DNA from 3 places in the Ralstonia psammae genome. Region 1 is predicted to be linked to each of the others. Evidence: predicted binding sites of a transcription regulator. Region 1 holds the regulator's gene; each other region holds the start of a gene.
What was found. Region 1 encodes FliA, which starts transcription of late flagellar genes. Its sites were predicted from a motif close to CTAAAGTTTNNNNNNNNNNNGCCGNTA; they were not measured.
Positions count from the first base shown of each region.

Region 2: flgM (flagellar biosynthesis anti-sigma factor FlgM) is a predicted target of FliA. The motif match lies at 2,824-2,850, and genes of this name have one in related genera.
Region 3: fliD (flagellar filament capping protein FliD) is a predicted target of FliA. The motif match lies at 5,156-5,182, and genes of this name have one in related genera.

Region 1 covers NZ_CATZBU010000003.1:390,238-400,061, forward strand. The annotation lists gene xylG (D-xylose ABC transporter ATP-binding protein) at 1-583, opposite strand, end outside; gene xylF (D-xylose ABC transporter substrate-binding protein) at 650-1,678, opposite strand; gene R2N16_RS08535 (XylR family transcriptional regulator) at 1,962-3,185, shown strand; gene R2N16_RS08540 (aldose epimerase family protein) at 3,182-4,264, shown strand; gene R2N16_RS08545 (nucleobase:cation symporter-2 family protein) at 4,282-5,709, opposite strand; gene R2N16_RS08550 (hypothetical protein) at 5,824-6,144, shown strand; gene R2N16_RS08555 (RNA polymerase sigma factor FliA) at 6,251-7,012, opposite strand; gene R2N16_RS08560 (MinD/ParA family ATP-binding protein) at 7,021-7,800, opposite strand; gene flhF (flagellar biosynthesis GTPase FlhF) at 7,815-9,728, opposite strand; gene flhA (flagellar biosynthesis protein FlhA) at 9,725-9,824, opposite strand, start outside.
Region 2 covers NZ_CATZBU010000004.1:224,198-234,021, reverse strand. The annotation lists gene R2N16_RS10610 (flagellar hook assembly protein FlgD) at 1-394, opposite strand, end outside; gene flgC (flagellar basal body rod protein FlgC) at 423-830, opposite strand; gene flgB (flagellar basal body rod protein FlgB) at 1,028-1,483, opposite strand; gene flgA (flagellar basal body P-ring formation chaperone FlgA) at 1,907-2,764, shown strand; gene flgM (flagellar biosynthesis anti-sigma factor FlgM) at 2,887-3,207, shown strand; gene R2N16_RS10585 (flagella synthesis protein FlgN) at 3,341-3,802, shown strand; gene R2N16_RS10580 (LuxR C-terminal-related transcriptional regulator) at 4,261-4,986, shown strand; gene R2N16_RS10575 (porin) at 5,111-6,172, opposite strand; gene R2N16_RS10570 (GntR family transcriptional regulator) at 6,434-7,162, opposite strand; gene R2N16_RS10565 (H-NS histone family protein) at 7,273-7,563, opposite strand; gene R2N16_RS10560 (hypothetical protein) at 8,036-8,395, shown strand; gene R2N16_RS10555 (putative bifunctional diguanylate cyclase/phosphodiesterase) at 8,535-9,824, shown strand, end outside.
Region 3 covers NZ_CATZBU010000004.1:248,394-258,217, forward strand. The annotation lists gene fliM (flagellar motor switch protein FliM) at 1-406, opposite strand, end outside; gene fliL (flagellar basal body-associated protein FliL) at 408-905, opposite strand; gene R2N16_RS10705 (sensor domain-containing protein) at 1,421-3,157, shown strand; gene R2N16_RS10710 (response regulator transcription factor) at 3,163-3,798, opposite strand; gene R2N16_RS10715 (flagellin N-terminal helical domain-containing protein) at 4,208-5,029, shown strand; gene fliD (flagellar filament capping protein FliD) at 5,227-7,275, shown strand; gene fliS (flagellar export chaperone FliS) at 7,336-7,773, shown strand; gene R2N16_RS10730 (flagellar protein FliT) at 7,832-8,188, shown strand; gene R2N16_RS10735 (glycosyltransferase family 2 protein) at 8,182-9,264, opposite strand; gene R2N16_RS10740 (MarR family winged helix-turn-helix transcriptional regulator) at 9,261-9,704, opposite strand; gene R2N16_RS10745 (organic hydroperoxide resistance protein) at 9,781-9,824, opposite strand, start outside.

The sequences.
Region 1 (9,824 bases):
CGCGCGCCTTCAGGTCGCGGACGATGTCGAGCAGGATGCGCGTTTCAGCCGCCGTAAGCGATGAGGACGGCTCGTCCAGAATCAGCAACTTTGCGCGCTTGTTGAGCGCCTTGGCGATTTCAATCAGTTGCTGATGGCCGCCACCGTAGTGCATCACAGGCAGAGCGACGTTGATGCCCTGGATGTTCAGGTCGCGCAGCAGCTTGTCTGCGCCCTGGTACATGGCCGCGTAGTTCATGCGGCCGCCGGGCAGCGTCACCTCGTTGCCGAGATAGATGTTCTCGGCCACCGACAATTCCGGCACGAGCATCAGTTCCTGATGGATGATGACGATGCCCGCCCGTTCCGTGTCACGAATACCGTTGGCCTGCAGCGGCCGGCCCTCCCAGAGGATTTCGCCATCCCAGGTGCCGCTCGGGTAGACGCCAGAGAGCACCTTCATGAGTGTCGATTTTCCGGCACCGTTCTCGCCACACAGGCCAACGCACTCGCCCGGCCTCACGACCAGGTTGATACCGTCGAGCGCCTTTACGCCGTCAAACGTCTTGACGATGCCGCGCATCTGCAGCAGAGGTTCAGACATGCTTGGTCCTTGAGGTACAAGTGGCCGGCGACGAAGCACGGGCCCGTCACCGGCACGCTCTGAGCCTTACTGGCCGCCGATCTGAGCCTGCGTGTAGAAGCCGTCTTTCACCACCAGGTTGACGTTGTCCTTGGTGAGCTGGGTCGGTTGCAGCAACACCGTGTCGACCTTCTTCTTGCCGTTGTCGTATTGCGCGTTGTATTTCGGCTTGTCACCCTTGGCGAGCGCCACCGAAAGCTGCGCGGCCTCCGTGGCTATCAGCTTGAGCGGCTTGTAGACCGTCATCGTCTGCGTTCCGGCAATCACGCGCTTGACGGCGGCAAGGTCCGCATCCTGCCCCGACACCGGTACCTTCCCCGCCAGCTTCTGCGCAGCCAGTGCCTGGATCGCGCCACCTGCCGTGCCGTCGTTGGACGCGACCACCGCATCGATCCTGTTGTTGTTGGCCGTCAGCGCGTTTTCAACGATACCCAGCGCCGCAGACGCGCTCCACTCGGGCACCCATTGCGAGCCGACGACCTTGATGTCGCCGCGGTCGATTGCCGGCTGCAGCACCTTCATCTGGCCCTGCCGCAGCATCTTCGCGTTGTTGTCGGTGGGTGCACCGCCGAGCAGGAAGTAGTTTCCCTTCGGCCGCACGTTGTAGACGCCCTGGGCTTGCAGCTCGCCCACCTTTTCGTTGTCGAACGAGATGTAGGCGTCGACATCGGCATCGAGAATCAGGCGGTCATACGAGACCACCTTGATGCCCGCCTTCTTCGCCTCCGCCACCACATTGGTCAGCGCCTTGGAGTTGAACGGCACGATGACGATCACGTCGACGCCGCGCGAGATCAGGTTCTCGATCTGAGAGATCTGGCGTTGCTCGCTGGCATCGGCCGATTGCACCGACACCTTTGCTCCGAGCTTTTCCGCTGCGGCGACAAAGTAATCGCGGTCGCGCGACCAGCGCTCGACGCGCAGGTCGTCAATACAGAAGCCAATTTCCGGATGCGCCTTGCTTGCGTACGCCAGCGGCGCCGCCATCGTCAGGCTGGCGAGCATTGCACCGCAAAAGGCGGCTCTCAGAACACTACGGCGGTGGTTCGATTTCATGTCTCACTCCATCTTCTATTGTTGGTGGATACCCCTAGGCCGACGGGGCGCGTGGTGCGCCGCAATAGTGATCTCGCCCGGCTCCACGGCAATCGCATGGTGCATGCGCCCACTCAGCACGAGCAATTACGAAATTGCCCAACCGCCCTAACATTTCTTGCCACCCCGCCGCGATCGTCTGACAGCGCCCCATGTAGCCCATAGAATGTGCGAGCGAGCGGCACCCCTCTGTGCGCCGCAGCCGTTTGGCAAACCCCTGCCACCGCGAGCGGCCCGAGCCACCATGCACCGTCAATCGTCCGATCCATCGCAGCAGGCGCAGATTCATCGCATTGCGCTGCTGTTCAATGCCAACAAGGTGTATGACCGCGAAATCATTGCGGGCATTGGCGACTACATGCGCTCCACCCGCGTGACGTGGGACTTGTTTCTGGAAGAGGATTTCCGCTGCAGACTGCCCGGGATCGAGCGCTTTGATGGCGACGGCATCATCGCGGATTTCGACGACCCAGCCGTCGCCGAAGCGCTGCGCGGTTGCCCGCTGCCGGTGGTGGCCGTCGGCTCTTCGTATGAAGACGCAGCGCAATACCCGGCAAAGGCGCCTTATGTCGCAACGGACAACGGCAAGCTGGTGTCGCTGGCATACCGGCACCTGATCGAGGCCGGCCTGCAGCATTTTGCGTTGTACAGCCTGCCCCAGGCGCCCGAGAACCGCTGGGCACAGCAGCGCGAACTGGCCTTTACCCGCTTGCGTCGCCAGGACAATCCCGCCGCCCCGGTTGAGCAGGAGATTTACCGGGGCCTCTCGACCAGCGCGCCAACCTGGCATCAGGCAATCGGCCAGTTGATTGAATGGCTGCGGGGCTTGCCCAAGCCCATCGGCATCATTGCCGTGACCGATGCGCGGGCGCGGCACCTGCTTCAGGCTTGCATGACGGCTGGGTTGGCCGTGCCGGAGGAAATCGCCATCATCGGCATCGACAATGATCCGCTGACGCGCACCTTGAGCCGTATCCCGCTGTCATCGGTCATTCAGGGCACCATGGAGATGGGGCGCACCGCCGCCCATCTGCTGCATCAGATGCTGGGGGGTGCCCGCCTGGCAGGCCGGCAGATTCTCGTGCCGCCGGTCGGCATCAATGTGCTGGCGTCATCCCGGCACCAGCCGCTTGCCAGCCCGTATGTCATGCGCGCGCGGCACTTCATTCGGCAATATGCCTGCCAGGGGATCAAGACCGAGCAGGTCGCGGACTACGTCGGTATCTCGCGGTCCTCGCTCGAAGAACATTTTCGTCGTGAATTGCATTGCACCGTGCACCAGGAAATCCTTCGCCATAAGCTCGACGCCGCCAAGCACATGCTGGCCAGCCGTGATGTCGCAACCGCCGAGGTGGCGGTGCGCTGCGGTTTCACCTCACCGCAATACATGCACGCCGTCTTCCGCCGTGAGTTGGATTGCACGCCACGCGAATACCAGGAACGCACCATCACAGAGGACCAATCATGAGCATCGCGCCAGCGCTGTCCGCACATGCGCCGGTCGACGGCGCCATCTCGTCGGCAACATGGGGGCCATTGCCCGACGGTGAACCGGTTCGGCTGTTTACGCTGCGCAATGCCCTGGGCATGCGCGTATCGATCAGCGACTTGGGGGCGACGCTCGTCTCGTGGCAAGCGCCTGATCGCGGCGGACGCCTGGGAGAGATTCTCCTCAACCACGCGTCGCCCGCCGACTACCTTGAATCGACGGCCTATCTCGGGGGCTTGATCGGGCGCTGGGCCAACCGGATTGCCGGTGCGCGCTTTACGCTCGACGGCATCGACTACGCGCTCGACCGTAATGAGGGCGGCAATCTGCTCCATGGAGGGGCAAGCGGATTCCATCGGGCGCTGTGGGACGCGGAGGAACAAGACGGCGCATTGGTCATGCGGCTCACGTCCCCGGAAGGCGATGCCGGATTCCCTGGCAATGTCGCCGTCCAGGTGCGCTATGCGCTTGACGACGGGGGCACGCTGACGATCGACTACGAAGCGCGGTCCGATGCGCCCACGCCGATCAACCTGACGAGCCACGGGTATTTCAACCTGAGCGGCAAGCCCGGCACGGACATCAAGGGCCACATCCTGTCGATCGACGCCGACGCGTATCTGGAAGTCGATGCAAAGCTGATTCCGACGCGGGCATCCAGTGTCGCGGGCACGGCATTCGATTTTCGCCAGGGAGCACCGATCGGGGTACGGCTGGACTGGCCTAACGCGCAACTGGCGCAGGCCGGCGGGTTCGACCACTGCTTCGTGCTGCGCAATACGGCGCCGGACGATCGCCCTCAGGTGCGCGCGGTCGCCCGGCTGTATGACCCGGGCAGCGGCCGCGAATTGACGGTGCTCACCGACCAGCGCGGGCTTCAGTTCTACTCGGGCCACAAGCTCGCGGGCACACACGCGCTGCGCAGCGGCTTATGTCTGGAAGCGAGCGCGTTCCCGAACCAGGTCAACATGCCCGATGCGGAAATGGTCATGCTCCGCCCGGGCGCGGTGTATCGGCAGCGCACCGCATACCGCGTCTCGGTTGCCCGGGAGACTTGAGGCGCGGGGCTCGATCCTCAATGCGCGGCGGCGGCCGCACCATGCATGATCTCTTGCGACCCGCGAACGCCGTTGAACCACGCGTTCAGCACCACGGCAACCAACGTGCCCATCACGATGCCGCTGTGGGTGATCGGGCGCGTCCAGTCCGGAAAGTGGTGGAAGAACGCCGGCGCCAGCGTGGGCATCATGCCAAAGCCGACCGACACCGCGATGATCAGCAGGTTGTGGCGCTGCTGCTGGAAATCCACCATGCCGAGCATGCGGATACCGGCTGCGGCCACCATGCCGAACATCACGATGCCCGCGCCGCCCAGCACGTATTGCGGCACCGATGCCACCACGTAAGACAGTTTCGGAAACAGCCCCAGCACGATCAGCAGCACCCCGCCGGCAGCCGCCACGTAGCGCGAACGCACGCCCGTGATCGACACAAGCCCGATGTTCTGGGAGAACGACGTATGCGGGAACGTGTTGAACACACCGGCCACGACCGTCGCCAGACCGTCGGCACGCAGGCCGTTGGTCAGTTCGTTGCGCGAGATCGGCTTGCCCACCACGTGCGACAGCGCGAGGAACATGCCGGTTGATTCCACCAGCGTGATCACGATCACGATGCACATCGAGAGAATGGCCGACAACTCGAACTTCGGCATACCGAAGTAGAACGGCGTGACCAGCGTCATCAGCGGCGCGGCGCTCGCGTCGGCCAGCGACACCTTGCCGAACGCCGCCGCCACGAGCGTGCCTGTCACGATGCCCAGCAGCACAGCGATATTGCACAGCAGTGCGTTACCGAACTTGGTCAGCAGCAGGATCGTCACCAGCACAAGCGCGGCAATGGCCAGGCCGAACGGATCGCCAAAGGCGGGATTCGGCACCATGTGGCGCACGCCATCCACCACCTCCGGAATCATCTGCTGACCACCCGCAGCCCAGTTGATCCCCACGCTCAGCAGCGAAAAACCGATCAGCATGATGACCGTGCCCGTCACCACGCGCGGGAACAAGCCGAGCAGCCGACCCATCAGCGGGGCAACGGCAATGCCGAACACGCCCGAAACGATCGATGCCCCGAAGATGCCGGGCAGCCCCATACCGGGCTCCACGCCGATGGCGATCATCGGTGCAACCGCAGCAAACGTGACCCCCATCATCACCGGCAGGCGGATCCCGAAGATCAGGAAACCGAGCGATTGGATGAGCGTGCCGATACCGGCCGCAAACAGGTCGCAATTGACCAGATACGACAGATCGCCCTTCGACAGGCCGAGCGCATTGCCGACAATCAGCGGCACTGCAATCGCACCGGCGTACATCACCAGCAGGTGCTGCAGGCCAAGCGCGAACAGGCGGGGCAGTGGCAGAAACTCGTTGACGGGATCGGCAACGGCGTCACCGATTGTCGACGAAGAATGCGAGGGTTGGCCGGGGGATGGGCGCATTGTCTGTCTCCTGGGGCCGCCCCCATGTCATTGCAGGGAGCGTACTTTTGGCGGATGGGGTGGGTTCCGTCCGCCAGCATTCATGCGGCGTGATGCCGCGTATTTGCCGGAATCTTGGAGGGCCTTCATTTTTATGTCAACAATTTCAATCGTTTTTTGTGTACATATTTTGCGTTCCAAAACGGGAGTGCGCTTCGAACATCGCCACGCCGTGATCAAGCGCACCCCACCCGCGTTTGCGCTGGCGGACAAACGCTGGACCAGCCCATCACCGATCTGGCCCATGCGCTGCAGGTGGCCGAGGTGCCCGCCGAACGGTTCGCCCGCTTCAAGCATGGCGAGACCCGTGTGTGGGATGCCGCCACCTCGCGCCTCGTTACTGAGGCCCCCAAAGAAAAAGCGCGGCCGCGAAATGACGCGCTGGCCGCGCAGTAAAAAATGGCAGGTAAAAACGGAAACTGAGCGCTGCCGTCAAAACCCCGGCAACGCAGCCCTGGCGACGCGTGAAGGGTTATGCCAGTGGCGCTCAGTCGACATCAGATCAGGTCGGCGTCGGCAACCATGCGCGATCACGCAGGCGCGAGCGAATGCGGGCAATCGCCTGGCTGTGGATCTGGCACACGCGCGATTCCGACACGCCCATCACGGCGCCGATTTCGCGCAGGTTCAAATCCTGCTCGTAGTAGAGGCTCATCATGAGCTTTTCGCGCTCGGGCAGTGCCTCGATGGCCGCGACAACCGATTCGCGCAGGTCGTGGTCCAGCAGTTGGTCCAGCGGCGTGGCGTCGTTCTCGGGCGCGCGGTTCTCGATGAAGGCGTCCGCGTCTTCGCGGTCGAAATCTTCGTAATACAGCAGCTGGCTGCCTTGCAGGTCGACCAGTTGCTTCTGGTATTCGGCCAGCGACATGCCCAGCGCCGCGGCGATCTCGGTTTCGGTGGGCGCGCGGCCCTTCTGCTGCTGCAGTTTCTGGATCGCCTGTTCGATCGTGCGCGCGTTGCGGCGCAAGCCGCGCGGCAGCCAATCCGAGCCGCGCAGCTCGTCCAGGATCGCGCCGCGAATACGCTGGGCCGCGTAGAACTCGAACTGCACACCCTGCGTTTCCTCATAGCGCGACAGCGCATCGAGCAAGCCCATCATGCCGGCCTGGATCAGGTCGTCCAGCTCAACGCTGGCCGGCAGCTTGACCATCATCTGGTTGGCAATGCGGCGTACCAGTGGTGCGTACGTGGCCATTTCGTCGGACTTGGTCTTGCGACCGGTTGCGGTGTACATATCCATGCCTGCCTTTGACGCTTCGTTCATGCTGCGCCTCAATAAACCAATTCGGCCGCGCCTGCGGTGGCGCAGGCCGTCGCAGTCGATGCCGACATTGACGTTGCTTGCGCCGATTCATCTGCCGGCTGTGCCGGAGCCCGCGCCGACATGACCACCCGCGACGGCGCACTGCCATCACCGGCTTGGGCCTCGGCGCTGGCCCAGCTCAACATTTCTTCGGCAAGCTGGCGGAAGGCCATGGCCGAAGGCGATGCGGGAAACGCGCTCGCCACGGGCTTGCCAAGCGAGAGCGCGAGTTCTACGTGCCGGTCCTCAGGAAGGTAGCCGGCGAAATCGATACGGGTGTTCAGGTATTGGCCCACGGTGTTGGCCAGGTTGCCGAACACGCGCACGGCGGAATCCACCGAATGCGCGCCGCACACCACGGTGCGGATGCCGGCGCTGCCTTGCAGCACGGCGGTTTTCTTGAGCAGCGTGTACGCGCTCTTGATGCCTTCCGGACCATCGGAGAAGGTCAGCAGCACGTCGTCGCAGGCTTCGGCCACGGTACCCAGCGCCCGGGTGCCGAAATGCGCGGCAACAAGCGTCACATCCGCCGTCTCGTCGTGTTGTTCGAGCACGCCCGCCATGGCCAGTACGGTCTGGGCGCTCACCACGGCGGTGTCGCGGCCCATGGCGGACAGCGCGATGCGCAGGTTGTCGACAAAGTCATCGACCTGCTCTTCCGCGCCGATCACCAGCACGCGGCGTGCAGCGGCATGACCGAGCATGCGCCGCAGCCCTGCGGCTTGATCCTTGGCGAATGGCGTTGTCATGGTCGCCCCCCTTCTCAGGCGAAATCGAAAGCGGCCAGGCCAGGTTCGCGGTTACGCGTAGCGCCCTGCGCCACAAGCAACGATTCATCCGAATCCAGCGTGAACGACGACTGCTCCGCACCGGCCCGGAACGAGCGGTGGATCAGCAGCTTCTTGTTCGGCACCGCAATGTCTTCCGGCACACGCTGGCCGTACGACACGTAGTGCAGCGGCAGGCGGCGGCGGATCATCACGTCCATCGCATGGCCCACGGAGGCAGCCTCGTCGATCTTGGTCAGGATGCAGCCGGCCAGGTTGGCGTCGCGGTAGGCGCCCACGACTTCATCGAGCGTCTTGCCGTTGCTGGCTGCATTGAGCAGCAGCAGGCGCTTGATCGACGGCCCCACGGCATGCAGCATCGCCATCTGCTCGGACACAGCGCGGTCACGCTGGCTCATGCCGATGGTGTCGATCAGCACCACGTGCTTCTCGCGCAGATCGTTCAGCGCCAGGCTCAGGTCTTGCGCGTCTTTCACGGCATGCACCGAAACGCCCAGGATCTTGCCGTAGATGCGAAGTTGTTCATGGCCGCCGATCCGGTAGCTGTCGGTCGAGAGCAGTGCCACGCGCGATGCGCCATGGCGCAGCACGAAGCGCGCAGCCAGCTTGGCGGTGGTCGTGGTCTTGCCCACGCCGGTCGGGCCCATCAGTGCAAACACGCCGCCCTGGTCGAGCAGGCTGTTTTCATCCGACACGGTGGTCAGGTTCTTTTCAATCGCGCGCTGCACGAAGTCCAGCGCGCCTTCATACGAGTCGTGCTGCGGCATGTTCTCCAGCACGTAGCGCGTGAGCTGTGCCGAGAACCCTGCGTTGAGCATGGTCTGGAACAGGCGCGTACGCACCGGGTCGCCCAGCTTCACGCCCAGCGAGGCGAGGCTCGACATGGCGTCGTTCAGCGTGCTCTTGAGCGTTTCGATCTCGCCGACCATGCGGCGGGTCATCACGTCGGTCTCGGCACGGATGCTTTCCTTCACGTCGGCCTGGATGGCCGAACGCTGCAGGCTCACGTCTTCACGCGGGGCTTCGGGCTTGGCCATCGTGTCCTCCACGCGGACGAAAATGTCGGACGACTTGCCGACGTCGGCTTGTGCCTCGGTATGCCCCTCGGTGCGCGCCTTCATGGGCGCTTCGGCCTTCTGCTGTTCTGCACGGAGGGTGCGGGCCTGGGCTTCCACGCGCTCGGCAAAGCTGCGCAGCGTGACCGGGCGATCATCCTGCTCGCGTGCCTGTTCACGCGCCTGTTCGCGGCGGGCGGCAAAGCGGGCGGTCGATTCCATCTCCGGCTGCTCGTCTTCCACCGTGGTGCGGCGGGCGATGAACTGAGCGGTGCTGGCCAGGGCCTGCGCCGCAGACTGGGCAACGTCCGCGCTGGCACGGTCGAGCGACAAGCCAGCCAGCATGCGGGTGGACGCCGCCAGCGCATCTTCTTCGCCAAACGCCACGTCGTCATCCACGCGCGTTTGCAGCGTGCGGCCGGCCGGCTTGGCTGCGGCAACTGCCACGGGTGCGGCCGGTGCGTCTTCCTGTGCAGGGGCACGGCGCGAAGCAATGAAGCGGTTACGCAGACGGGCCAGTGCGTTGGGTGCAGGGGCCTCCACCTGGGCAGCCTCTTCAGCAGGTGCCTGAGCGGCAACGACGGCTGCGGTTGCGGCGGCAATCGGTGCGGGCTCGGGAATCGGAGCCGGTGCCATCGGACGGCGCTGTGCCGTCTTGGGCGCCGACGACTGCGTGTCGACCAACGCATCCACGTGCGAGTCGGACGCCGCGATGATCTCAATGCCCCCCGGAATGGCGCGGTTTGACAGGATCAGCGCGCCATCGCCCAGTTGGTCGCGGACCTTGCGCAAGACGTCACGCGACGTCAGTCCGGTAAATCGATGCATTTTCATGCGCGGCCTCCAAGCATGGCGACAACCTTAATCGTTCGGTGATCTGGAATTTCTGCGTGCGACAGCACGCGCAGGCTCGGTGCGGCACGCTTGAAC
Region 2 (9,824 bases), on a different contig from region 1:
TGCCGTTGGCATCCTTGATGGTCACGACCACGTCGTCGGCACCGTTGGGTACCGAGATGCCGAAGTTGGCCGTGCCGGAAGCCAGTGTCAGGTTGGACGACGGCACCTGCACGGTGCGGCCGATCAGCGACGAAGCCTGCGTGGCCGCGCTCTGCGTCGCCATGCTCGACATGGTGGTGTTCAGTTGCTGGATACCGTTCACAGTGTTGATCTGCGCAAGCTGCGAGGTCATCTGCGAGTTGTCCATCGGGTTGAGCGGATCCTGGTTCTGCAACTGCGCAACCAGCAGCTTCATGAACGTGTTCTGCAGATCGGAGCCGCTGGTGATGGCAAGCTGGTTTCCGGAGGTCGTGCTCGAGGTGCCGGTGGTGCTGCTGGTTGAGCTGACGGTCATGTTCGTGTCTCGCTATGAATGGAGCCGCTTACTGGCCCAGGGTCAGAGCCTTGGAGGCCATCGTCTTGGTGGTGTTGGCGACTTCCACGTTGGCCTGGTACGAGCGCGACGCAGAAATCATGTTGACCATTTCGTCCACCACATCGACGTTCGGCATGGTCACGTAGCCGTCGGCATCGGCCAGCGGGTTGCCCGGCTGGTGCATGCGCTTCATGGGGGTGACGGTGTCTTCCACCACGCGGTCGACCGACACGCCGGTGGCGTAGTCGTCAGACTCCTGCGCGGGCGTGAACACCACCTGCTTGGCGCGGTACGCCTTGCCGTCCGGGCCGGTCACGCTTTCGGCGTTGGCCAGGTTGGAGGCGACCACGTTCATGCGCTTGGACTGCGCGGTGAGCGCGCTGCCAGCTACATCCATCACCTTGAATAGCGACATGTTGATTCCGATGTCTTCAAACACTGTTGCCGGCACTGCTGCCGGACCGATCCGGTGTTCCGTATGGCGGCTTGCTCCGGACCGATATTTCCCGGCCCGGAGCGCCACACAGTTCCCGCCCCTCTTTCGCCGCGCGTGATTGCTGCGCGGTCGTCTTAATGCCTGTCTGCTGCTCTTGCTGCTCTGGCTACGTCGCGCTAGCTGTTCTGAATGGCCGCCAGCATCGACTTGATCTTCTGCGTCACGATGCTCAGATCGGCCTCGTAGCGCACGGTGTTATCGGCAAAGCGCATGCGCTCGCCGTCCATGTCCACCGTGTTGCCGTCGATGGACGGCTGCTGCGACGTGCGGTACTGCACTTCGCCCTGCAGCGCCTTGGTCTGCTGCGACAGCGAGGCCTGCATCAGCGACACATCGCCGGCCGGTGCGCCATCCACTGTCAGGTGGCCAGCAGCCGTTGCCGTCATCGGCAGGCTGTTACCGCTTTGCTGGCCGACCGCCTTCTGCAGCGCCGACTGAAAATCGAAGTCGCGCGCCTTGTAATTGGGCGTATCGGCGTTGGCGATGTTCGAGGCCAGGATCTGGTGCCGCTGCGAGCGCAAGTGCAGCGCCTGCTCCTGAAAACCGAATAACTGATCCAGTTTGTCGACCATGTCTGTCATTCCTTGCGCGTGGCGCCCTGTTTACGGCGGCCACCCGCCGGGGTTGCGTTCTGTACTGCGTTTGCGTGTTGCGTGTTCCCTTGGGCCGGAGAACTCGGCATCAGCGGCCCCTTCAAAACCGCCGATGCCGTCTCCAAAAACCGCTGAACCGCTTGTCATGCTGAGTTGCCGTCATGCAACCTCAGTGGAAAAGACCTGTCTGCGAATCCGAAAGCCAGCCGGGAAACCGTCTACCGGGGCAGGCTGTGCGGCCAGGAACCGCACAACGCCAGGGACTTCACCACGTTGCAAAGTCTAGGGGCCGGTGTGCAAGACCATTCGTCCGAATAAGGGGGGGATTGGCCGACATTTCCGCATTTGGCGCTCGCGCAGGCGTGGCTACACTTCACCGGACTTTTGATGAAGGGGCTTTCCATGTCCACGCGGTTTGCACGCAGCGCGCACCACCCGATCAGACCTGCCGCCACGGCCGCGCCGCTGGCGGCGCGCCAGCGCAAGCTGTTGCTGATCCTGGCGCTGGGCCTGCTGGCCAGCGTTGTGCACCCGCTCCTGGCGCATGCACAGGGCATGACGCGCGTCGGCTACCCGCCGGCCCAAGCCGTGCCACAGCCCGTGCAGCCCACCACCATCCAGGGGCCGAACGCCCTCCAGATGCAGATTCAGCAACAGTTGCAATCGCAACTGGACATCCTGGGCGGCACGAATGAGGGGGGAGCGCCACGTGCGTCGGTGGAAGTTGGCCCGGTGGATGCACGCGTGGCCAACCAGCCCTGCGACCAGATCGACCTGATGCTGCCGGCGGCCAACCGCCTGCGCGGCCGCATACAAGTGGGCGTGCGCTGCCGCTCGCCGCACGCCTGGGCGGCCTGGGTGCCGGCCACGATCCAGATCACGGGGACGTATTACGTCGCCTCACACCAGCTGCCGCCGGGCAAGACGCTCGATATGGGTGATCTGGAAGCCCGCACGGGCGATCTTTCGATGCTGCCGGCCTCCGTTGTGCAACAGCCGGCCGATGTGGTGGGGCGTGTACTGCTCACCAGCGTGGCCGCCAACCAGCCGCTGCGCGCAGAAAGCCTGCGCTTGCCCATTGCCGTGCAGGCCGGTCAGACCGTCAAGCTCATTGCCGAGGGCGGTGGCTTCCAGGTCAGCAGCGACGGCCGGGCCTTGAACCAGGCGGCCGTGGGCCAGGTGGCGCAGGTACGCACCGCCAACGGCAATGTCGTCTCCGGCATTGCACAGTCCGCCGGCGTCGTGGCGATCCAGTTTTAAGACCGAATTGATATCGATAGATCACTTTCACACTGTGATGCGTTATCGATACCTGCCGCTAAAGTTTGGGCCGGGGTTGGCCGATATGGGTGTTAGGATGAACGCGCTCTTCGGAGACACCCGTGAAAATCAACCATATCGTGAACAACACGCCGGCCGTTGCGCCGACCAAGGACGCAGCGTCCGGGTCGACGCGCGCGACCGGCTCGTCCTCGGCCGCTACGACGGTTTCGGGCACCACGCGCCACAGCGGCGATTCGCCGTCGCTGTCGGTCCAACAAGTCTCGCGCCAAGTGGGCAGCGGCGACTTCGACGCCGCACGCGTCGAGCAGATCCGCAGCGCCATTCAGAACGGCACGCTCAAGATGGACGCCGGCAAGATCGCCGATGCGGCGCTTTCCGACGCGCAATCGCTGCTCTCCACGCGCTCCAAGAAGGTCTGACGGGGGTTTCCCGTCGTCCGTCCCCTGTATTTTCTGACGCCGCCGGTCCGAGGGTTTTCGACTCTCGACTGATCGCGGCGGGGCGGCGTGCCGGCCGGCGGCTGCCCAAGCTTCCCAGCCTGAGGTAGTCACCATGGACAACACACTGCTGATCCGCACCCTTGCCGACGAGCAGGAACTCCTGCGCGCAGCCACCCTCACCCTGGATGCCGAAGCGCAGGCGTTGCGCGATGGCGACATGGTCGAACTCGAGCGCATTACCCAGACCAAGCAGAAACAGCTTGCCGCGCTGGGCGAGGCCGACCGCGACCGCCGCCTGTGGTGGGCCCAGCACGGCGGCGCCGATCCGTACGGGCTGGTCAAATACCTGCGCACCGATGAAACCGCCAGCCGACTGTTCGACGAGAACTTGGCCCTGGCCCGCCTGCTGCGCCAGCGCAACATCGACAACGGCACCCTGATCGACCTGCGCCTGCGTGCCACGCAGAACGCGCTGTCCGTCCTGCATGCCGCCAACAACGGCGGCGGCACACCCTATGGCCGCGATGGCAAACAACCGCTGTCGATGCCGCGCTTCTCGGTCGTCGCGCAATAAGCCACCACAACACGTTTTTGGGTACAAAAGCCCCGCTTTACGCTCACGTCAATGGGCGTAAAGTGGGGCTAGCTGCTGCTGCCTGATCCTGCTATCTATAGGGGGGTCCAGCACACCACCGATCGGGGTAAACAAAAAGGTTTACATCCCATTGATGGGTGCAACAAGCATGCTGGGGATTTATTCTGCGATTTTGGCGGGGTTAATCCTCCGCGCCTGGCGACATAAACAAGAAAAACCGGAAGGAATTTGCGCCTGAATGGCGTGCCAAGGTTTCGGCCCGGCGGCACCGCACTGCGGTGACTGCCGGTTGAACGGGGAAATATACCGAGACCGCACGCCAGAAGCATTTCCACAGGCACGGCTGCATTGATTTTTGGACCGGCTGGTCCAAATAGACGCGGCAACAAGCTGATTCCGGGAATGGGCAAACAAACCATAACCAGACAGGCGGCGCAGTGAAATCAATCGTAGTGGAGGCACACCCTTTGGTGCGTGCCGGCGCGACCCATGTGTTGCAATCCTTGCCGGCCATCACTGAAGTGGTCAGCGTCGAGCCGGACGAAGCCCTCTTTGAAAATCTTGCGGCGCATGCGGACGCCGAACTGGCCCTGATCGGCCTGCCCTTACCGGGCATCGACGATCTGCCGGCCCTCTCCCGGCTGTTGCAACAGCCGCACCCCCGACATGTCGCCGTACTGGGCGAAACCGATTCCGCTGCGCATGTGCGTACGCTGATGCAATTGAATGTCTCGGCGTATCTGCTGAAAAGCTATTCCGGCAAATTGATTGCAGCGGCATTGGAATTGGTGCTTGCCGGCGGCCGTTATGTGCCGGCGTCGATCGTGCTGACACGACCCGAAGCCATTGCAGCAGGTTCGGCCCATGGTAATGACGATTGCGCGTTGCTTGGCCTGACGCAGCGCCAATATGAGATTCTCGTGTTGCTCTCGCGCGGGCACCCGGTCAAAACCATCAGCCGCATGCTCAGCATTTCCGAGGCGACAACCAAGGCGCATATCAACGCGCTGTATCGCCGGCTGGAAGTGCGCAGCCGTACCGAGGCCGTCTTCGTTGCCACACAGCGCGGCGCCATGCTGCTGAATCATCCGAAAATTGGAGCCGAGTCCTCATCGCCGGTCTCGCCGCTCTCGCCGCCATTGCGCCTGGCGCGCACCGGCTGACGCTCCGCCCTTTGGGCTCCTCAGCACAACAAAAAACGGCGCCCGGAATCCGGACGCCGTGGCAAATGCCCGCCCACGCTGTCGAGACGCGGGCGGTGACAAGGAAAAGCTGAACGCGAAAGGCTTAGAACTTTGCGCGGATGCCTACACCGAAGGTGTCGGCCGTCGACAGGTCCGACACCTTGTCGCGGAAGTACGCAGCATACACATCGGTGCGCTTGGACAGCGAGTAGTCGTAGCCCACCGCCCAGGTGTTGCGCTTCACGTCAGCCGCACCTGAGGTCTTCGTGTAGGCATACGATGCCAGCACGGCGCCCGGGCCCACCGGAATCGACACGCCCAGCTGGCCGCCGTTGCTCTTCGCGTCGCCGGTGCTGATGGTGTTCTTGATGTACTGGTATTGGCCGTACAGCTTGACCACGCCAAAGTCATACGTGGCGCCCAGCTGCCCCGCCGTCTGGCGCGAGAAGCCAGCCACCAGGCTGTTCAGGTCGCCCGGCGCGCCGTCGTAGCGCACCTGCTGAAACGCCGCCGTGGCCGCAAAATTGCCGCGGAAGTACAGCAGGCTGCCGCCCCACTTGTTCTGACCGTTGTGACCAGCTTGCTCGCCGGCGCCGTAGATCAGGTTGGCCGTCAGGCCGCCCATGTCCGGCGTGGAATACATGATCGAGTTGTCCCAGCCCGAATCGCCCACCAGGCCCGAAATGCCCGCAGCACCCGAACGGCCGTTGCCGAGGTAGGTGTGGAACACCATCGGCGAAAAAGTGTACGAATCGATAAACGGGTTAAACAGGATCGTCGAAACGAAGTACGGCGGCGTGTTGCGGCCGAGCTTGATCGAGCCCCAGGTGTTCGACTGCAGGCCGACAAACGAATTACGTGCGAAGAAGTGGTCGCCATCAAAGCGGCCGGACTTGCCCGTATCGGGGCGGAAGAACGCTTCCAGCGTGAAGATCGCCTTCAGGCCGTTGCCCAGATCTTCGCTGCCCTTGAGGCCCCAGTACGAAGTCGACATGCCGCCCGAGTTGACACCCCAGGCGCGGTCCTGGCCCAGGTTCTTGGTGGCGCCCGCCCAGGCGTCTACCTGGCCGTACAGCGTCACAGACGATTGGGCCTGCGCCGCGCCTGCGGTCAGACCCGCAGCGGCAGCCAGCACGGCCAGCGAAAAACCTCGCTTGAATTGCATCGTTGATTTCTCCCTCTTGTGGTTCCGGTGTGTTGAATCGACTGAATCAGCTTTAAGGCAGCAGGTGGCTCAACCCGCCGCTGCTGAGATGGCGCCGTGAATGCAACAGCCGTGCCAATACGTTGTCGGCAAAGCAATCGCTTCACAAATGAATACGTTTTCCTGGGAAGGGGCGCAGACTAGCTTGAATACCCTAGGCGGACAAGTCCCCATTGCTGGGTGTGTGGCGCCGTTTCTGCACCGGTCTGGCGCAGTGCGCTTTCAGTCGTTTTGGAGCACGCGGATATCCACTTCGCGCGTGTAGCGCTCGGGGGAAAAGTCGCAATACGTGAGGGAGATCGGCACGTCGGCCACGCTGTAACCGATGCGGCGCACGCGCACCAGTGGCACGCCCGCTTCCACGCCGAGCTGCGCGGACTGGTGGGCATCGGCCACACAGGCCAGCGGCGCCTCGCGCGAGCGCGCGATGGTCAGGTTGGCGCGCTGGAAGACCTGCACGAACAGGCGATCTTCAAAGTCGCGTGCCTCAAGCATCGCCGCCAGCCGGGACGTCAGCCAGGTCCGGAGCAACATGATGGGCTGCCCCTCTACTTGGGCGCGGCGCTCGACAAACGCCACCTGCGCGCCCACCGCCAGGTCGAGCGCGGCGGCCACGGTCTCGTCGGCCGGCTCCAGTCGATATGCACTGACCGTGTAGACGGCGCCCGGCACGTATTCCAGCGCAGCGTCGGACTGGCCCGGCGCGTACAGCACCGGCCGATGCGGCCCCACGCGGTCGAGCACCACGCTGCGCTGCCCACGCGAACGCTTGAGCAGCCCGCGCGCCGCCAGCTCATTCAGTGTTCGGCGCGCCGTCAGACGGGATACGCCGTAGCGCTGAGCGACTTCGTTCTCGCTGGGCGCGATGCTGCCGGCCGGCAAGGTTCCGTGCAGGATGTCGAGCCGAATGCGATCGGCCAGTTCAAGATATTTGGGCAGGCGGGGTGTCATGCCGTTGTTATACAGGAACGATCATCACGCGCAGCAACGCAAATGGCCCACCGGGCGGGTGGGCCATTTGCGTTGCACGCTTGCGCGCGCGTCAGGCAGTGCCAGACAAATCAGGCGATCAGGAACTTGTCGCGGTTCTTGCCGATCCAGGCCGGGGCACGGCCGCGGCCGGACCACGTTGCGCCCGTCTTCGGGTCACGATACTTGGCCGGCACCGGCGCCTTGGCACCAGCACGGCGGCCGCGACGTTGGGCCAGCCCCAGGTCTTCAGCCGTCAGGCCATATTCGGCAACCGTCTGACGCACTTGCTGGATAACTGCTTCCAGTTCTTTGGCGCGCGCCGTTTCGATCTGCTCTTCCAGTTTGGCCCTTTGTGCAACCAATTCCTTGTATGTCGCCATATGCGCTCCCAATAAAGTTTCGTGTGAAATCTGGTGTTGACCAGATATTAGATCAATTGTATTCATAACTGAAATCAAATTCCAACGTTTTTGATGGCAACCCCTCAAACTGCGCCACTAAGCCAGGAATCAACTCGTGGCACACCGGATGCTCAGGTTTCAATCGGAAAGTCAGATTGACGCATCGGATTAGCGTACGCGATCATGCAAGGCCACAAACCGGTATCGCGCTGCATTTCAGTGCCACCACCATAGCAAGCGTTGCCGGGTCCCGCAATTCTGGCTTTTGCCGCAAGCAGCAATCTGCAGCATCGCAGCAGTACAGCAAACGCAATATCAATTCATACGCAGGCCGCCGCGCGCCGGGCATGCCATTGCACCGCGATTGCACCTGTCATGGCATGCCCATTCGAGCTGGCGGTAAAACGATTCAAAGCAACAAGCCCCTTGGCTGCAGTTGGATGAGACAACGATGAATCCACCCTTGCCGCGTCGTTTTTTCTTTCTGCTTTTGGTCTTTGGCGTACTGGTAGGTACCCTGTTTGCCGCCGCGACCTTTTTCTTTGCGGAACGTTCAGTTGAACGGATCAGCGCATATTTCATCCTGACAATGGGAACATGCGTTTTGATGTGTGCAATCGGGTTAGCACTGACGCATCGTTGGATCGATCAGCATTTCGCCGCGCGGGAAAATTGGAATGGCGCGGATACCGCAATAGAAACACCGCCCGCAGCCGAGCCGCAGCAAGCCGTTTTGAAACCCGAGGCGCAAACGAACAGCAGCGCGACCGTCAAAGCGAATTCACAATGTGTTGTATCGGCCACAAACTAGACTTTGCGCCGCGCCCGACTTTTGCGCATCATGAAGAACATTGCCCCAACTTCCGGTAGCCGGCCCGCGCTCTCCGCCAGCTTCGCCCGAAGTCCATGCGTAGTGAGATGTCGGGCAATACCTCAGGTTGGAGCGTGGGATGCAAGACGAAATTTCCTACCCGTTGTCGGCGCAAAGCCTTCCGGTTCCGCTCTATGTGGTGCTCGAAGGCCGCATCGTCTTTGCCAATGCTGCCGGCGTTTGCATGGTGCGTGCGCTCTCGGCCGACCAACTGCTCGGCGAGCCGTTCTCACGCTTCTTCCAGGACGTGCCCACGTGGCTGGAAGTCGGCACCGGAGAAGACGCCGATACGACACCGGCCGGCACCCGGGCCATCCCGGCGGCACAGCTCATCTCGGCCCTTTCCGCCGGCGATTCCAACGAGGTGGTCAGCGTTCGGCTGACGGTCACGCCTACCCGCTTTGATGGGCTGCCGGCGCAGCAGGTGGTCGTGCACGGATTGCCTCTGCCGCTCGATGCGCAACTGCCGGGCAAGGCCAGCGAGCGCGTGCTGAGCGCCGAAGCCATTGGCGCAGCGCTGCCGCACGAGCATCTCGATCATCTGCTTTCCACGCTGCCGTCCGCTGCTTCGCTTGGCGAGCGGCTGCATGCTGCGCTGCGGGCGCTGGAAGCGACCTTGCCGTCAGCACTATGCGTGGTGGTGCGTGTCATTTCAGGACGCGCGCGGCTTTATGGCACGCAGCACGCCCGGGCGCGGCTGACATTGCACGACGCCCCTGCGGCACACTTGCCCACCACAGCACAGGGCGAGCTTGATATCGAACTCGCCCGCATCGCTCCGCTGCTCAATGAGCTGGCGCCCATCGAACTGACTCGCGAAGCCAATGCGCCCATGGCTTTGCGCGCAGCGCTCGTCGGGGTGTTGGACACCGCGCAGCCGACGTGGCTGTGCCGCATCCCGGCCCAGCATGGCGGCATGGCCGTCGCCGACGATCTGCTCTGCCTGTTCTTCCCTGCCGGCACCACCCCACCCGACGACGCGACGCTGCGCGCAGAGTGCGGCCGCTACATCGCCGCCTTGGTCAAGCTGCTGCGCCTGGAAAACGAATATCGGCAGTCCCGCGAGCTGCGCGATCAGTATCGGCTGGTCGTCAATCATCTGAGCGAGGGCGTGCTGACGCTGTCGACCGATGGCCGTGTGCTGTCGTACAACCGCAGCGCGGCCGAGATCCTGCGCATGTCGGGCGCGTCATGGAAGGGCCGCCCGCGTGTGGCATTGAGCGACATGATGCTGGGCGAAGACGGCGCCATCCTGCCGCGCGCCGCATGGCCTTCCACGCTGGCAGCCCGCACGGGGCGAGCGATCAGCAACGTCGTCGTGGGCGTGCCGGCAGGCAATGGTCAGATCGTGTGGCTGCGCGAATCGGTG
Region 3 (9,824 bases), on a different contig from region 1:
CGTCGCCGCCGAACAGGTTGTCGACCACCAGAAAGATCAGGTTGGGGTCGAACACGAACAGCGCCGTGCCACGCAGCGGCTTGACGTGCACAAGGTTGAGCGAGGTCGGCACCACCAGGTTGCGGATGAACTCGCTGTACTTCTGCACCTTCACCGGCCCGACGGAGATCTCCGCGTTGCGCCGCATGAAGTTGAACAGGCCGATGCGCCAGTTGCGCGCGAACCGCTCGTTGATGATTTCCAGCGTGGGCATGCGCCCACGGACGATGCGCTCTTGCGAGCCCAGGTTGTACGAGCGTATGCCCGAGGGGTCGGCGGCTTCGACGGGGTCGTCGTCCGCGTCATCGGACACGCCCTTGAGGAGCGCGTCGATCTCCTCCTGGGAAAGAAACTCTTCCTTGAGCATGTCACTGGATCACAAAGTTGGTGAACAAGACATCTGCCACCGGCGATTCCTTGCCGACAGCCTTGAAGACGTGTTCGCACAGTTCAACGATTTCCTTGGCCAGCTTGACCTTGCCTTCCGCCGGGTACAGCTCGGTGGGCGTCTTGCTGGCCAGCAGCATCAGGACCTTGCTGCGCAACTCAGGCGTATAGGTCTTGATCTCTTCTTCGGCGTGCTTGTCGAAGCTCTTGAACGTGATGCCGATCTGCAGGTAACGGTCGTTGCCCTCTTCGGGCTGCAGATTGACGGTCAGGGTTTCCATCGGCACGAACACCGGCTCTTTGGGCTTGGGCGGTGCAGCGGTGGCGGATGCGGCGTGATTGCCGCCTCCGAGGAAGAACCAGGCAGCGGCGCCGCCCATGCCGATGAGCACGAGCACGATCAGGAGGATCAGCAGCAGCTTGGTGGAGCCGCCCTTTGCTGGGGCGGGGGCGGTAGTGGCGGCAGCGGCTTCGGCCATGGGGATCACTCGGGGACAAAGGGGGGGGTGGGCTTTCCCGGCTCGCGTCGCGCGAAACAACGTAAAACAGCGCAGGGCACAGAGTCGGGTTCTCGGATGGCATTCTTCCCCATCTCTGTCCAGCGCATTCCAGCAAGAAACGCGGTCAATCCCGCTTATCTCGGGCGTTTGCGCTGCGCAGGGCGGGGCGGTATATAGGTGTTAAGTGCTTCTTGGTGCACTTATATGTGCTGGCTACGTTGCCTCGTGCGCCTTCCCCGTCGCTTGGCTCGCTGGTCCCGCCACAAAAGTGACGTGGGTCCGAAAGATTTGCCCGCGCCTGCCGTTGTAATGAAGGAAGGCGCCGGCGCGTTCCGGCCCTGCATACCTGCGTTGCCTTGCCGGAAGCCGCCTTGAATTCTTTGCCCTTTCCCACCCGTGTTGACCTTGCGCTAGTCGATGCCGACGGTTTGCCGGCCGACTGTCCTGCGCGCGGCGAGCCGCCGGGCTTCTGCCCGAAGCTGGATCTGCTGTCGATGGTCAACGCGCTGACAGAGGGCATCCTCGTGTGCGGGGCAGATCGCCGCGTCACCTACGCCAATCCGAGCGCCGCGCGGCTGCTGGGTTTGCCGGTGGACGCGCTGGTGGGGCGCCTGCTGCCCACGGTGGTGAACGCCGCCGTCGATGAGTTCGATGCGTCCATCCACGAGGCCGACTGGCCCGATCAGGATGTGATCGCCGAAGGCCAGCCGCAGTTGAACCAGATTTTCGGGATGCACTGTGTGGATGGCCGCACGGTGTGGGTTTCCAGCAACTGGACGCCGCTGTATGCCGATGGCGGCCATTCGATGACGGCTTCGCCGCGGGCGTCGGAAGCCGGTGCGACGCCGTATTCGGTGCTGGTGTCGCTGGTCGACATCACGCAGATCCGCGAAGCGCAGCAGCGCATCCGGCATCTGGCCACGCACGACACGCTTACCGGTCTACTGAACCGCTCCGCGCTGGAAGACCGCCTGGAGCATGCGCTGGCAATCGCGCGCCGCAACCGCTCGCGCGTCTCGGTCATGTTCCTCGACCTAGATCGTTTCAAGAACGTCAACGACACGCTGGGCCACCAGTTTGGCGACATGCTCCTGCGCGAAGTGGCCACCCGCCTGCAGGCCTGTGCGCGCGAAGCCGACACCGTGGCACGCCTGGGCGGCGATGAATTTGTCGTCATGCTCGAAGCGCTCGATGGCCTGGGCACGCGGCGCGTGGCCGAGCGCATTCTCTCGGCCATCAGCGCGCCGTTCTATATCGAAGGGCAGGAACTGTACCTGGGGGTGTCGATCGGCATTGCCGTGGCGCCGCACGACGGCGACGACCCGAACACGCTGCTGCGCAAGGCCGACGCCGCCATGTACCTGGCAAAGGAGCGGGGCCGCAACAACTTCCAGACCTTCACGAGCGACCTGGATGACCGCGTCTCGCGCCGCTTCCGCATTGAAGCGGGCCTGCGCCGCGCGAGCGACCGCAACGAGTTCTACGCCGACTACCAGCCACGCGTGGACGTCAGGAGCGGCCGCATCGTCAGCGTGGAAGCACTCATCCGCTGGAACTCGGCCGATTTCGGCCACATGATGCCTGGCCAGTTCATTCAGGACGCCGAAGAAACCGGCCTGATCGTCGAGATCGACCGCTGGATTCTGCGCGCCGCCTGCGACCAGCTTGCACGCTGGCGCCGCATCGGGTTGCCGGACTTGCGCATGTCGATCAACCTCTCGGGCCAGGCATTCAGCTCGGGGCAGTTGAGCGGGATGGTGCGTGGCGCGCTATCGACCAGTGGCTTGCCCGGCAACGCGGTAGAACTGGAGATGACCGAAGGCATTCTGATTCGCGACGACCCGTCCTTGCATGCGCTGCTGACCGAGCTGCGCGCGATGGGCGTGTCACTGGCGTTGGACGACTTCGGTACCGGATATTCGTCGCTGTCGTATCTGCACCGGTTCCCGATCGATACGTTGAAGATCGACCGCTCGTTCGTGCAAGACCTGCCGCATGTGGCGGAGCGCGCGGCCATCACGCGGGCCATCATCATGATGGCGCAGGCCATGGGCATGAAGACCGTGGCCGAAGGCGTGGAGACCACCGGCCAGCTTGAATTCCTGCGCGAAGTCGGCTGCGACGAGTTCCAGGGCTATCTGCTTACGCGGCCGCTGGAGCCGGCAGCGGTGCAGGACCTCGTGCGCGAGAACGCGCGCCGTTACGGCGAGCGCATTCCGCGGTTCTTATAGCGTGCTCAGAGTTGTAGGCCGTTGCTGACCACGTACATGGTCAGCTCTGCGTTGTTGCGCAGTTTCATCTTCGACAGCACGCGCCCCCGATACACACTGACCGTCTTGACGCTGATCTGCAGCGCCTCGGCAATCTCGCCCAGCGTGCGGCCCGAGCCCAGCATGCGCAGCGTCTGGAATTCGCGGTCGGAGAGGATGTCGTGGCGGGGCTTGTCCCAGTCGACATTCAGGTTGTCTGCCAGGACTTCCACGAGGTCCGAAGGCAGGTATTTCTTGCCCTTGGAGATGGCGTTGACGGCGGCCAGCAACTGCGGCTGGCTGGCGTCCATCGGCAGATAGCCGGCGGCGCCCGCCTTGAGCGCCCGCACGGCGAGCAGCGCTTCAGGGTGGCGGCCCAGTGCCAGCACGGCCAGGCGCGCATGCTGCTGGCGCACGGCCTTGATGATCTGGAATTCGTCTCCGGTGGCCGATTCCACCGAGAACAGCATGACGTCCCACTCGCGCTGGGCGAGCAAGTCGTTGTTGGCATCGCGCAGGTCCGGCACAGCCTCGATCTGCCGGGCCAGGCGCGAATCCTTGAGGATCTGGCGCAGGCCGACACGGGCAATATCGTGCGGTTCGACGATCAGTACATTGAGCATGGTGGGTGTTGCGGGTCAAACGCGGGCTCGTTTCGAGCTCGTCTTTCCGCCGGCAGGCTTTAGGCCGTACTGGCGGGCTTGCAACTCCCCATCTGTGCAATGTGCGGCGCTCTATATATAGAGAGATGCTGGCGCCTATGAACTGGTCGAACGAGTATAGCTGAGGGCCCGAAGGCCAAGAAGCAGGCACGCCGCCTCTTTTGGAGGGGTGTCGGATGTCAGGCGGCCGCAAGCCCAAACCGCCGCCGACGCACAAATTTGTCAAGGCGACCCTAAACTTTCCTCAGAGGCCACCGATAACCTGAGTACAACGCAGACCTGATCCCCTTCAAGTTGCAGGTCACGTTGCCCGGCCTAGCCGGAATTAGCAAACACGGGCAACAAACCATCGGGAAACTTAGGAGCCGTCATGTCCCTCAGCCTCAATACCAACATCTCGTCCCTGCAAACGCAGCAAGCTCTGTCGCAATCGCAGTCCGCTCTGCAAACGTCGCTGCAACGTCTGTCGACCGGCCTGCGTGTGAACAGCGCAAAGGACGATGCCGCTGCTTACGCTGTGGCTTCCAGCCTGACCACCACGCTGAACTCGCAAACCCAGGGTATCCAGAACGCCAACAACGCACAGTCGTACCTGCAAACGGCTGACTCGTACCTGGGCCAGGTTGAAAACAACCTGCAACGTATGCGCCAACTGGCTGTGGAAGCCAACAACGGCGGTCTGTCGACCACCGACCAGGCTAACCTGGACAAGGAATACCAACAGCTGGCCACCGCCAACAAGAACATCGAGACGAACGCCAACTACAACGGCGCCAAGCTGTTCGACGGTTCGGTGACCTCGACGACGTTCCAGTACGGCCAGAACGCATCGACCGATGTGGCGACCGTGACCAACGCCAACCTGGCAAGCTTCGGCACGCTGAGCGGCACGAGCGTGACGTCGACCGCCAACGCAACGGCAGCCCAGGGCAAGATCGACACCGATCTGGCCAGCCTGAAGGCCGCCCGCGCTGACCTGGGTGCACAGCAAAGCGGTCTGAGCTCGACCATCAACACGCTGACCTCGTCGAACACCGCCCTGTCGGCTGCCAAGTCGGCCATGGTGGATACGGACTACGCGTCGGAAACGTCGAACATGACCCGCCAGAACATCCTGCAGCAAGCGGGTACGGCGATGCTGGCGCAAGCCAACTCGGCACCGAACAGCATCCTGAGCCTGCTGAAGGGCTAATCGGTAAATTGGATGCCTCCCAGCCGCCTGGCGGTTGGGCCAAAGGCCGGCGCTCCTCGGGGCGCCGGCCTTTTTTCTTTTGTCGGATACCCCACTTTTTCGTGGGTGGCGTTTGCATAACCTGCCCTAAAGAAGCTGCGGCCCGTGCCGTTGTGTAGAGAGACTTCCGCCGGCGCAGACGCTTATCAGACCCGATCATGGCGACCACCACTACCACCTCTTCGACCAGCAACTACGTTCCGCCGATCTCGATTCCCGGCATCGGGACGAGCATTGACGTCAACTCGCTGGTGACCAGCCTCATGAAGGTGGAAAGCCAGCCGCTGACGCAGTTGCAGACGCAGCAAAGCTCGTACCAGACGCAGTTGTCGGCCGTGGGCACGCTCAAGAGTGCGCTGTCGACGTTCCAGACCGCGCTGTCGAACCTGACCAGCGCGTCGAACTACAGCGCGATGAAGGCCAGCGGCTACGACACCTCGATGCTGAGTGCGTCGGTGACGGGCTCGGCGCCGGCAGGTTCCTACGCGGTCAATGTCACGCAGCTTGCGCAATCGCAGGTGCTGGCGGCGCAGGGGCAGGCGTCCACCACGACCGCCATCGGCAGCGGCGCGTCGACCACGATTTCGTTCTCGTTCGGCTCGGTGTCGGGTGGCTCGCTTTCCGGCGGCAAGTACACCGGCTCGACGTTCACGCAGAACGGCAACCTGGCCGGTGGCTCGATCACGATCGATTCGTCCAACAACACGCTCGCGGGTATCCGTGATGCGATTAACTCGGCCAACCTGGGTGTCTCGGCCAGCATCGTGAACGACGGCAGCGGCAGCCCGTACCGTCTGGTGCTGACGTCCACCGCGGGCGGCTCCAGCTCGGAGATGAAGATTTCGGTGTCGGGCGACTCGACGCTGCAATCGCTGCTCTCGCAAGACCCGGCCGGCACGCAGAACATGACCGAGGTGACCACGGGCCAGAACGCCCTGGCCACCATCAACGGCATTGCCGTGCAAAGCCCGACCAACACGTTGTCGAACGTGGTGGACGGCACGTCGTTCACGCTGTCCAAGACCGGCAGCACCAACGTGACGGTGGCCAACGACCCGACCGCCACCACCACCGCCGTCACCAACTTCGTGAACGGCTACAACGCGCTGCGCTCGCAACTGAACACGCTCACCAACATCGACACCAGCAACAGCGCCAACAACGGCCCGCTGGCGGGCGATGTGAGTACCAAGACGCTCATCAACCAGATTACCGACGTGCTCGGCCAAGCGGTCGGCAACGGCAATTACCAATCGCTGGGCAGCGTGGGCGTGACGATGAACTCCGACGGCACGCTGTCGGTGGACAACACCAAGCTGTCAGCTGCCATTGCAAAGTCGCCCAGCCAGGTTGCCGGTTTGTTTGCCGGTACCGGCACGGCCACCGATTCGCTCGTCAGCGTGCCGACGTTCTCGGATTCCACGCAGGCTGGGAGCTACGCCGTCAACGTGACGCAGTTGGCCACGCAGGGCACGCTCACGGGTTCGGCCGCCGCCAACACGACCATCACGGCGGGTGTGAACGACACGCTCGCGTTCAACATCAGCGGTATGTCCGTCAACGTGACGTTGGCGGCCGGCAGCTACACCGCGACGACCCTGGCTGCGCAGATTCAAAGCCAGATCAACGCATCGACCACGCTGCAGAACGCCAAGGTCAACGCATCGGTGTCGGCCAATGCCAGCGGCGTGCTGAGCGTTACCGATAGCCAGTTCGGCTCGGTGTCGGCGGTGTCGGTGTCGGGCAGTGGTGCTTCGTCGCTCTTCGGCGCGAGCCCGACGGCCGCCAACGGTGTGGATGTGCAGGGCACGATCAACGGCGTTGCTGCCACCGGCTCGGGGCAGAGCCTGTATGGGATCAGCGGCTCCGCCACCGACGGCTTGACCGTGCAGGTGGCCGGCGGCCCGCTGGGTGCCCGCGGCACGGTCACGGTGCAGCGCGGTTACGCTGCCCAGCTCAACACGGTGATGACCAACCTGCTGTCGTCCAGCGGCATGGTGCAGAACGAGACAGACTCGATCAACAGTTCGCTCACCTCGCTTGCCAGCCAGATCACCGCAATGCAGACGCGGCTGGAAAACAAGCAGGCGCTGTACTACACGCAGTTCAACGCGTTGTCGGCAGCGGTGGCGAGCATGACGAACACCAGCACTTACCTGACGACGCAGCTCGCGGCCATTGCGAAGCAGACCTCGAGCAGCAACTAAGCCAAGTTTACGTTTAGAGCAAGACCCATAACAAAACAGACTACAGCGAGGACCTTTTCCATGTACGCTGCACGCCGTGCCATCGGTGCCTATGCGCAAGTCGGCATCGAGACGTCCGTGGTAGACGCCAATCCGCACCGCCTGATCGCCATGCTGTTTGAAGGCGCGCGCGCCGCCATCAACCTGGCCAGCGCCGCCATCCAGCGCGGCGACGTGCTGGCGAAGGTGCGCGCGTTCGACAAGGCCATCTCGATCATCGGCCAGGGCCTGCAGGCCAGCCTCGATCACCAGCGCGGCGGCGACATCGCCGTGCAACTGAACAATCTGTACGACTACATGCTGCGCCGCCTGCTGGTGGCCAACGGCAACAACGATCTGACGATCCTCGCCGAGGTGGACGCTTTGCTCGTCCCCCTGCAGGATGCGTGGCTCGCCATTGGCCAGATCGGTCAGCCTGGCGCCGCCGTGGCGAACAGCCACCTGAGCGTTGTGAGTTGATTGCCCGTCGTTTCTAGTAAAGCGACTTTTGACTGAATTCGGCCCAACTGGAGCCAATATGCACCGGAACCTCCCGATCAAGGACAGCGAAAGTCTGTTCACCTGCTACGAAGCCATCGCACGCCTGACCGCCGAAATGGTCAACGCGGCCGAAGTGGGTAACTGGGAAGTCGTCAGTACGCTTGAACGCGAGAGCGCCGCTTATGTGGATGCGCTGCGCCGTTCCGAACCGCATCCGCAGCTCTCGCGTGCAGACGTGGAGCGCAAGCGCACGCTGCTCGTGCGCATTCTCGAAGATGACGCCCGCGTGCGCGCCATGGTGTATCCGCGCCTGGACCGCCTGCAAAAGCGCATCGACACGGCACGCCGTGCCACCACCGCAAGCAACGCCTACGGCAGCATGGCGCGTTATTGAGACGAGGCGTCTTGCAGTTGTTTTGACAGCGTCAGGTAGTGCTCGGACTTGCGTGCGAGCGCATGACTCTGCATCTGGTACACGATCGCCAGTTGCTGGGCAGCAAGAAAGCTGCCCCGGCCGATGACGCTGCCGTCCATCTCCGGCTGATCGCCGATCTCAAGGCAGCGGTTGAAGACCTGCTCTGCCAGCGGTAGCCACCGGGCGCCCGCCTCATCAGGGTGCTTGGCCGCCGCATCCAGCAAGACCAATCCCAGCGCAAAACACAGATCAGGAAAGTCCGGCCACGTCTGGATGCCGACATCGCCTTGCGCCAGCGCCTCTTCAACGCGATCGGCCTTGCCCAGGCTGTACACATATCGGAGCGCCAGGTTGCGGCGGTAGGGCGCATCCTGCGGCGCCAGGCTGAAGGCGCGGGCGTAGTAGTTCGCGGCCTTTGCGTAGTCCTCGTGATGCAGCTCGGTTTCTTTGCCGAGCTGATACAGCACATACGGGTCGTCCGGCCGATGCGCGAGTTCATCGAGCAGCAGTTGCGTGTTGCGCCCGCCTTTCTTTTGCATCTTGGCCGCGGTGTAGCCGTCGTGGCGGATCACGATCGGCACGCGTGCTGCGGGCAATGACGACACCGGCTGCTCGTGAATGCGCCCCGTGTAGTGCACGCCACGCGGCAGCACACGCGGGATCCACGCAATCAGCTGGCTGGCGGATTCGGTCTCGTCGGTATCGTTCTTGACGCACACCACACCGACTGCCGGGTCCGCACCACTGAGCGTGCGCAGGTGTTCGCCGCCGCTTTCCAGCCATTCGTCTGCGTCAAGGATGAGGTTCCAGTCGGCATTGGCCGCCTGCAGTGCGGTGTTGCGCGCGGCCGAGAAGTCGTTCGTCCAGGCCATCTGGCTGACAAGCGCGCCGCACGACTGGGCAATGGCCACGGTGTCGTCCGTGGAGCCCGTATCCAGCACCACCATGCGGTCGACAAACGGTTTGGCGCTGAGCAGGCAGCGTGCAATGCTGGCGGATTCATCGCGGGCAATGACAACCAGCGCCAGATCGGCGGAAGCGGACGGCGTGCTCATTCGCGGTCGTCCGCCGTAGCAAGTGCGTCGAGCAGCTTGCGCAGCACATTGCGCGTGGCGCCAATTTCATCGAGTTCCAGCGGAATCTTGCAGGCGAGTGCTTCTGGCACCTTGGCGGCGCGCTCGCGCAGTGCGCGGCCGGCATCGGTCAACTCGATGACGACGCGGCGCTGGTCATCGGGGTCGCGTGTGCGGGTGACGAGGCCCTGTTCTTCCAGGCGCTTGAGCAGTGGCGTAAGCGTGCCCGTATCGAGGTACAGCGTGCGCCCGAGGTCGCCCACGGCGCACGGCGCCTGCTGCCAGCACGCCAGCATCACGAGGTATTGCGGATAGGTCAGGCCCAGTTCATCCAGCAGCGGCCGGTAGAGGCGCGTCAGCAGATGGCCGGCGGCATACAAAGGAAAGCAGAGCTGCTGATCGAGCGCCAGCACGTCGTTCACGGAAAACTCCCGGGGGGACGGTCTGGCGCCCGAGCGGCGAGTGCCGCATCGGCCCAACAAGGGCTAAGCGAGAGGCTCAGCGCGTGACCGTGTTTAATTGGACGTCAATATTGCCACGGA